DNA from 2 places in the Parabacteroides sp. ASF519 genome. Region 1 is predicted to be linked to the other one. Evidence: riboswitches for the same ligand, from Rfam matches in the RefSeq annotation. Region 1 holds a riboswitch; the other holds the start of a gene.
What was found. Region 1 has a riboswitch for cobalamin ahead of C825_RS07415 (TonB-dependent receptor). Riboswitches for the same ligand answer to the same signal wherever they lie in the genome.
Positions count from the first base shown of each region.

Region 2: it holds a riboswitch for cobalamin, as region 1 does, so the genes downstream of both, C825_RS17645 (ABC transporter substrate-binding protein) here and C825_RS07415 (TonB-dependent receptor) in region 1, are expected to answer to the same signal.

Region 1 is NZ_AQFV02000006.1:1,910,371-1,914,809, reverse strand. Features, by position in the region: gene C825_RS07420 (DUF4374 domain-containing protein) at 1-190, opposite strand, end outside; gene C825_RS07415 (TonB-dependent receptor) at 210-2,561, opposite strand; cobalamin riboswitch at 2,693-2,895, opposite strand; gene C825_RS07410 (O-acetylhomoserine aminocarboxypropyltransferase/cysteine synthase family protein) at 3,015-4,295, shown strand.
Region 2 is NZ_AQFV02000006.1:4,444,184-4,448,622, forward strand. Features, by position in the region: gene C825_RS17640 (iron chelate uptake ABC transporter family permease subunit) at 1-1,034, opposite strand, end outside; gene C825_RS17645 (ABC transporter substrate-binding protein) at 1,044-2,204, opposite strand; cobalamin riboswitch at 2,253-2,462, opposite strand; gene cobI (precorrin-2 C(20)-methyltransferase) at 2,529-3,227, shown strand; gene C825_RS17655 (hypothetical protein) at 3,263-3,715, opposite strand; gene C825_RS17660 (formate--tetrahydrofolate ligase) at 4,109-4,439, shown strand, end outside.

The DNA.
Region 1 (4,439 bases):
CCAGCGTTTGAACATCACGTCCCATGCCACCATGTTTATCCAGAGCAATCCAGATGTCAAAGTGATAGTTCTTTGGCTCAGGAGTAGGTTCCGGGGTCGGCTTAGGATCGTCATCGTTAGAACAAGCATTGAAAGACAATGTAACCATTGCCATAATGAATGCATAAAATAGTAACTGAAACTTTTTCATTTGTATGAATATTTAATTATTAATTAATGAATAATCTGAATTTGGCAAAAAACGCACGTCCAGGTTTCTGGAGTTTGTAATTGTCATAAGCGGTAGAGTCAAATAGATTGCTACATTCCAACGATATATTGTAACGCTGTTTATTCCACGAATAGGTCACATTTACATTCGATATATTCTGGGTCGGGATACGCGATTTACTCTCGATAGCACCATAAGCCTCCCAGGAAAGATAAAACCAGTGTATCCATTGCCAGGAATACCCGATACGGAGATCGTCGTCCTTCTGGGCCAGATCATGAAATGTATAACTGACATCCGCATTACTATAAAACCAGGGGCGATTGGGTACGCGGTTTTTATAAGTAGCCGAAGGTTTACCGTCTGTCTTGTACTTTTTCTGGTCGCGGGCTTCATTGTAACTGGCATTGACCACTATCCGGAGGCTGTTTTTCCAGTTATATCGGACTTCGCCTTCAGCTCCCTTGATATGTACCGCCGGTATATTTTCATATTGCATCATCCCCTCTTTTTCAGAAACCGTTGCCTGGATGAAATCGTCTACAAAGCGTAAAAATCCATTCGCCTCATAGTAAAATGAATGACCGGAAGCAGGATGCCAATTACCAAAAAGGCCGAAGTTAATATTGTCACTGCTTTCCGGATTAAGGGCGAGATTCGGATAGATAGTCGTTCCGTTTCCAAGCAACTCCCGAGACAGAGGCAGCCGCACACTATGTTCAAAAGAGGCTTTAGCAGACAACGCTTCCCAACATATAAAACGCCAGCCGAATCCGCCTCCCCAGTAATTTTTAGTCGCATTCCTGTCAACCTCATCCGAACCTGTTATCCATGAAAGATCATTCTGCTCGACAGATGTTGCGTTGATATAATCCTTGACAAATAACGTACTCTCCCATCTTCCGTCGAAAAACGACTGGTTGTAGGTCAACCCGAGGATATGTTTGGTTAAAACATCATTGGTCGGTTCAAATGTTTCATCAATATCGTCGCGGCGATTGTTTCCGGTACGGTTGAGTAAATAGTTCAGGCTGAAGGAATGATGGCGGTTGATAGTATAATCAACACCTCCGCGGAAAATTGTCAGAGGCCGGTCATAATGACGCATGGATCGTCCGCGACCGTTGATCTCATTACGGGACGACGGGGTAAAACCGCCGTCCCAGTTATAAATACGATAGGCAGTATCAACAGTCAGCGAGCGATCCCAGGTATGGGATAACGATGCACTGGTATTGATCTTATCAAAACGCTTCTGATAACGGGCTGAAATATTCCAAGCACTGCCGCGACGCTCTGCATCTCCGATGACCTTAGTCTGGATAGAACCGGTCTGCAACTCCTTATCTACTTTGGAATAAGAGCCGGAAACAAAGAAAGCATCTGCCCAGGACTTATCGACAAAGCCGGCTTCAAGTTGCCCCAGCAAGGAAAAATAATCATCATGGAACCGTTTGCGGTTGACTTCAATATAGTTACGGCTATCTGCATCCCAGACCTCGACACCTTTCATCATATAATCATTTTTCGAGTAATTGACACCGACAGTCGGTTTCATGATCAATCCAGTCTTCGGCTCTACGAACTGACCATTCAGATCAGCCCGATGCGTGTGAAACGAGCCGATGCCGTAAGAGGCATCGAGATAATTTTTCTTGTCTTGATTGGTGATGATGTTGATAGCTCCTCCCAAAGCATCGGCCCCCAGGCTGGCAGGAACTACTCCTTTATATATCTCGACCCGGTCAATAATATTTACAGGCAAATTGGCCAGTGAAATACCGCTACCTTTTGCATCCAGCGGCATACCGTCAATAAAATATCTCACCGAATTACCCGACAGCCCGTTAATGGAGAGGTCAAAATCGGAACCTACCCCTCCTTCTTCCCTGATCTTGATGCCAACTGTCCGGTTAACCATTTCGTTCAGGTTCTTCAAGGAACTGATCTGTGGTTTTATATCCAACGCATTGACGGTCAGGGCACCTTCCTTGACCTTCTGTGTTTTCGATTTGCCATACACCTCAACAGTGTTCAGGGTTACGGAATTTTCTTCCATAACGAAATCGAGCGTCTTGTTCCTGCGGATATCGAGAATTGTTTTTATTGTATTATAACCCAACAAGGTAATTATAAGAGTATGCTTTCCGGGTTTCAGACTTAGTGAATAGCGCCCCCGGTCGTCGGTATATGTCCCTGCCGTCGTATTTTCGATAGCAACAGTAACCATAGGAAGCGGAGCACCATCTTCTCCCCTCACCTCTCCGGACAGCGTAACCCTGTCTTGCGCCGCCAGACTTACAGGAAACAAACAAATAAACAACAAAAATACATGTATGAAACCTCTCATCCCATCAAAAACATTATATATTAACGACAGGCTTTCGACAAAACAGAATGGAACACATGAACAGCCGGAACTCCCTACCAAATACAGTCAAGTCCTTACTTACATGTTTTTCAGCCTTATTCCTCGAAAGCTTAAAACTACTGATTCTGGCAGGTCTTCTGACTTACTCCGTCATTGAACGTCCTTCCCATTCATTGCGAACAGTGGATTGAGTTGTGTTCAACGACTTTGGCGGAGCTTACAGCAGCGGGTCTGTTCAGGATTTTCACCTGATTCCCTTTTCATCACTTTTCCGTAGAACTGGATTTGTGACACCAAAACCGGAGGCAAAGGTAAAGATTATTTTTAAACAGTACCCTATTTTTTATAAATGATCATAGATTTGTATTAATGGAACGAACTATTCTTTACTTTTGTCAGCAGAATATAATTACATAGCAAACATTTAATAATATGAGCAATTCATTCAAGCCGGCAACTTTGTGTGTGCAGGGTGGCTGGCAGCCTAAAAAAGGAGAACCTCGCGTTCTGCCTATCTATCAGAGTACTACCTTCAAGTATGAGACCAGCGAACAAATGGCGAAACTGTTCGATCTGGAAGAGAGTGGTTATTTCTATACTCGTCTGCAAAACCCGACCAACGATGCCGTAGCATCCAAGATCGCCGCTTTGGAAGGTGGTGTGGCAGCAATGCTGACTTCATCGGGACAGGCTGCCAACTTCTTTGCCTGTTTCAATATCTGCGAAGCCGGCGACCATATCGTAAGTGCAACCGGTATTTATGGCGGAACATACAATCTGCTGTCTGTTACCCTGAAAAAGCTGGGCATCGAATGTACATTCATCGACCAGGATGCCAGTGAAGAGGAGATCAGCAAGGCGTTCCGTCCGAATACAAAATTATTGTTCGGCGAAACGATCTCCAATCCGGGAGTGATGGTACTGGATATTGAAAAGTTTGCCCGTATCGCTCACAAACATGGCGTACCATTGATCGTCGACAATACATTTGCCACACCGATCAACTGTCGCCCGTTCGAATGGGGTGCCGATATCGTTACGCATTCTACGACCAAATATATGGACGGACATGCGACTGCCGTAGGAGGTTGTATCGTCGACAGCGGTAACTTCGACTGGGAAGCGCATGCAGACAAATACCCGGGCCTCTGCCAGCCGGATGACTCCTATCATGGCCTGACTTACACAAAGACATTCGGGAAACTGGCATATATCACCAAGGCTACCAGCCAGTTGATGCGTGACCTGGGTTCTATCCAGTCTCCGCAAAATGCTTTCCTGCTGAACCTCGGACTGGAAACATTGCATCTGCGTATGCCGCAGCATTGTAAAAATGCACTGGCCGTAGCTAAATGGCTTCAGAATTGCGACAAGGTAGCCTGGGTAAACTATCCGGATCTGGAAGGAAATAAATATTACGAACTGACAAAGAAATATCTTCCGAACGGTTCATGCGGTGTCCTGTCATTCGGACTGAAAGGCGGACGCGAGGTAGCTATCAAGTTTATGGACAGCTTGAAGCTGGCTGCTATCGTTACTCATGTGGCCGATGCCCGTACTTGTGTGCTTCATCCGGCAAGCCATACGCATCGCCAGTTGACCGACGAACAATTGAAGGAAGCCGGTATCGCTCCGGACCTGATCCGTTTCTCTGTCGGCATCGAAAGTGCGGATGATATCATAGCGGATATCGAGCAGGCTTTAAATCAGTAATCAATAGTTATTCAACAGGAAATCGTATTGTATGGAATACGGTTTCCTATTAAACATAATGAACTCCATTTCCAGGAGCTCCTTAAAAACAAAACCCCGATGGTATTAAATACCGCCGGGGTTGTTTTTTTGTCCATTTCCTCC
Region 2 (4,439 bases), 2.5 Mb from region 1:
TCGTTTAGTTCGTTTTTACGCCGGCGGAATAATACGGAAGCGACGACCGGAGCACCGACCAATGCGGTTACCGAGTTGACCGGCAAAGCTCCCTCGAATCCCGGCATACGTGCAATCAGGTTACAGGCCAATGCCAGGGCTGCACCGACAAACAGTACACCGGGCATCAGTATGCGATGGTCGGATGTCTGGAAAATGGCACGGCAAAGATGAGGAACAGCCAGTCCCAAGAAGACGATCGGACCACAGTAAGCGGTCACGATAGCTGTCAATACACCGGCAGAGGTGATAACGAGCAGGCGTGCCCGTTTGATATTCAGTCCCAGATTACGAGCATACCCATCGCCGAGAAGCATCAGATTCAATGTCTTTATCAATAGGAACGAAAGAGGGATCAGGATAGCCATAATCGCTACGAAAAGCATCATCTGATTACCGGAGACACGCGAGAAACTTCCCAGCCCCCAGATCACATAAGCACGGATATCTTCTTCCACACTAAAAAACTTCAGGACTCCGATTACCGCATTCGCCACATAGCCGATCATCACACCGATAATCAATAGCGTCACATTCCCTTTTACCTTCTGCGAAACATAAACGATCAGTGCCATGACAGACAAGGAACCGACTATGGCCGCAATGGATAAGGCAATCTCCCCCATAAAGCCCAGCTTACTCAACGCCACGCCTCCCAGACTTCCGCTCAGTAAAACAACGAAGGCAACTCCCATACTTGCACCAGAACTGATACCCAATACAGAGGGGCCGGCCAACGGATTACGGAATACGGTTTGCATCTGAAGCCCGCTGATCGCTAATCCGGCTCCGGCGACTAATGCCGTTAAGGCTTGCGGAAAGCGTGATTTCCAGATAATATTCTGCCAGGTGACCGGTTCGTCGCCATTGCCGCAGATGATATTCCAAACCGAATGGAAGGGTATAGAAACAGAGCCCAACACCAGATTCAGAAACAACAACACGACGATCGAGACAAAGATCACAAACATCAGGAAAGTGTTAGAATACTTCATCGTACCCATTTATTTAAGTAAATCATAATAGACAGGCGTATGATCCGGCAGTAGATTCGGATGGAAGATATGCAATAAATCGCCCAGCACCACTTCCGGCTCGGTCGGCATGCTTTCGTAAAAAGGTTTTTCCCTCATGTTGCAATAGATCACTCCTTTTTCCTTGAAGGCACGGAAGTCTGCATAACGGGGATCCTGATCTTTCAGTGATTTATAAGTATATATTCCCGGATAGCTGTTTACGATACGCCAGTAGTCGGCTTCGTCGGCCTGGTTATAGACGGTCTCGAAGTCGAGCGTCACACCGCCGGAGCGATCGTCATCTTTCAAAAAGTAATCAGCGCCGGCATCTTTGAAAAGTTGTGCAAGGAAGCTCTTTCCTCCTACTGCATACCAGTTACCACCATGTATTTCGCCACTGAACACGACAGGACGTTTCTGCACTTTACCTTCGGCTGTCAGCTCTTTCAGCTCGTTGTAGCGGTTCTCTATAGCCAAGAATTTTTCATTGGCTTCCTGCTCTATCCCGAGTAACAAACCGACGAACTTGATCCATTCAGCCTGCCCCAACGGTGTCATTTCTTTATATCCCAGATGAGGAATCAGAGGGATACCGATATCTTTCATTGTTTCATAGCCGCCACGCTTAAAAGGTGAGATCAGGATCAGGTCGGGATTGATACTCATGATCACCTCATTATCGAAGTTGCCTTCGATCCCGATCTTTGCCGTCTTTCTTTCCTTCAGCTGATTATTGATAGTCTTATTAAACAGATGGCGCGTACTCGTAATGCCGACAACCTTATCCTCCGCTCCCAACTTAATGAAATTGGATAATTGCAGGGAAGTCATACAGATAGCACTACGTACAGGTGTTTCGATAACCGTATAATCCGCATGAATCCCTTCCGGCTTCGTCCCCCGGGGAACCAAAGCATACAGGAAATGCGTACTTTCTTCATTCTGCGGATCATGTATATCCACCAGCGTATAATCATCTTTATAGGTCAGTTGAAAACCTTCGGCATGCTTTGGTGTCACCTGAACCCGGCTATCCGTTATAGTCGTTTGTTGTGAAGAAACATTCTTTTTCTCCTGTTGATTTCCTTTCGATGCACACGACGTAGCCAATAGTGCAACCAGGCAACAACCTGCTAAATACTTGTTCATATTCATATTCTTTTTATCCGACACAAACCGTCCGAACCCACGAGGACAATCGCTATGTGAAAAATGGCAGGTCTTCTGACTTACTTCCATCCCGAAAGCCTTCCCGGCGAGGCTGTCTCTCCGCCAGTGGCAAAAGGTGTTATCGGGATGTTACTGAAGTTTTACAGCAGCGTGGACTGTCCGGGATTTCCACCCGGTTCCCTTTTAATCTGTCTCCATGAACAGGAGTTTTACAGAACCTATTTCGATCGCAAAAGTAATAAGAAGTTTGCAACTTTGCACTATTTTCAGCACATTTGCACCCCAAATAAAAACAAGAATAAAATGACTTACCCGATCAGTTTCGTATCATTAGGTCCCGGCGAACCGGAACTTATCACAGTGAAAGGTCTCCGACAACTTCAGAAAGCAGATATTATCTACTGCCCCGCCACCCGTAACAGGCAAGGTGAAATCCTCTCACGTGCCGCCGATATCATACGTGCACTGGAAATAAACGAAACTGCCATCCGCTGCTTCATGCTCCCCATGAGCAAAGACCGCACGGAAGCCTGGAAAGCCTACGACGCCCTTTACAACGAAGCCGCTGCAAACTATGCGGAAGGCAGACAGATCGTTATCGTAGCCGAAGGCGATGCCGGCTTCTATTCTTCCATCCAGTATATATATGACAAGTTTATAGAGACGGGAATCGACGTTCAGCGTATTGCCGGAATCCCCGCCTTCATCGCTGCCGGAGCACTGGCCGGCTTGCACATTGTCAAACAGGAAGAACAGATCATTGTTATCCCCGGCACTCCTTCCGCAGAAGAATTGTCAGAAAAGATAAATGCCGGATACGTGATCGTCATTATGAAACTGTCGCAATGTGTGGAAGCCGTACATGCATGTATTCGCAAGCATCCGCAGACACAATTCCATTATTTTGAAAATGTAGGGACGGATAAAGAATACTACACCTCCGACCGGCAAATCATCGCAGAGAAATCTTTCCCCTATTTCTCACTGATGATCATACAATAAAAAAAATTACTATCCCAATTATTGTATCGCAAAAACTATACGGATTCTATGATACCGTTCAGACGGTTCATATGGTAGCGGAGCGACTGGACAGATTCCCAGTTCTGATGCCCCGACTTGCACAACTCACGTGCACTCACTAATACTCCTGAAATGTGACTGCTGATCTCTTCAATCTTTTTATTCGTTTCATTATAAAGAGTTTCAGTCTCTTCCGGTGAATAGATAGAAGCAGATTGTGCCAACGATTCAAGTAACTTCATCTGATAGACTCCGGCCCTGGGGATCAAGTTGCTGATGGCATAATGATGAAGATCCTGGATTTCCTTCTGCTTGGTGGTATCCCAACCGACATTATTCATACTCTCCGAAGAACCCATCTTCGAAAACATTCGAATACCCAAACAATCTGCAATTGTTTTAACCCATGATCCTGTCTCTGTTTCTCTTGAAACGACGCCTGTCAAACTAAATCTCATTGTTGCCATAATCAAATCTCCTTAATTACATAAACCGAAGTTTTTAAAATTGTTATTTACTTTCTTTTTATCACTATAAACTTGCTGTTAGTTTCATTTTGTTATTGTGATATCACAAAATTAGGCAAATTATCATACACCACAACCCTTTATCTATATTTTAAAGTTCTTTAATACAAGAACTGTCGAAATGCACTGTTTTTGTCAACTGAAGATTACAAATATGTTGAAAAACGCGCACTTCACTTAACAAAGAATCATTGCCGGCCTCCTTTTGGTAACTTTTATCAATATAACACTAATTTTACACAGTTATCAGGTATTACAACCTTTCATTCTATCATTTTGTTATTTAATTAAAAATAATATACTTTTGTTGCCTCTTTAAACTTACATAAGCACATGAAATCGGATATAGAAATTGCAAGAGAAGTCTCCCTTCGCAAAATAAAGGAAGTTGCCACGGGTTTGGGTATTCCGCGCGAAGAAGTACAAAACTATGGTCGGTATATCGCCAAAGTGCCCCTTCACCTGATCGATGAAGAGAAAATCAAAGAACATAACCTGATCCTGGTAACGGCCATCACGCCTACCAAAGCAGGTATCGGTAAAACAACCGTATCTATCGGTCTGGCCCTGGGCCTGAACAAGATAGGTAAAAAAGCAGTCGCCGCCCTGCGTGAACCCTCGCTGGGTCCGTGTTTCGGTATGAAGGGCGGAGCAGCCGGAGGCG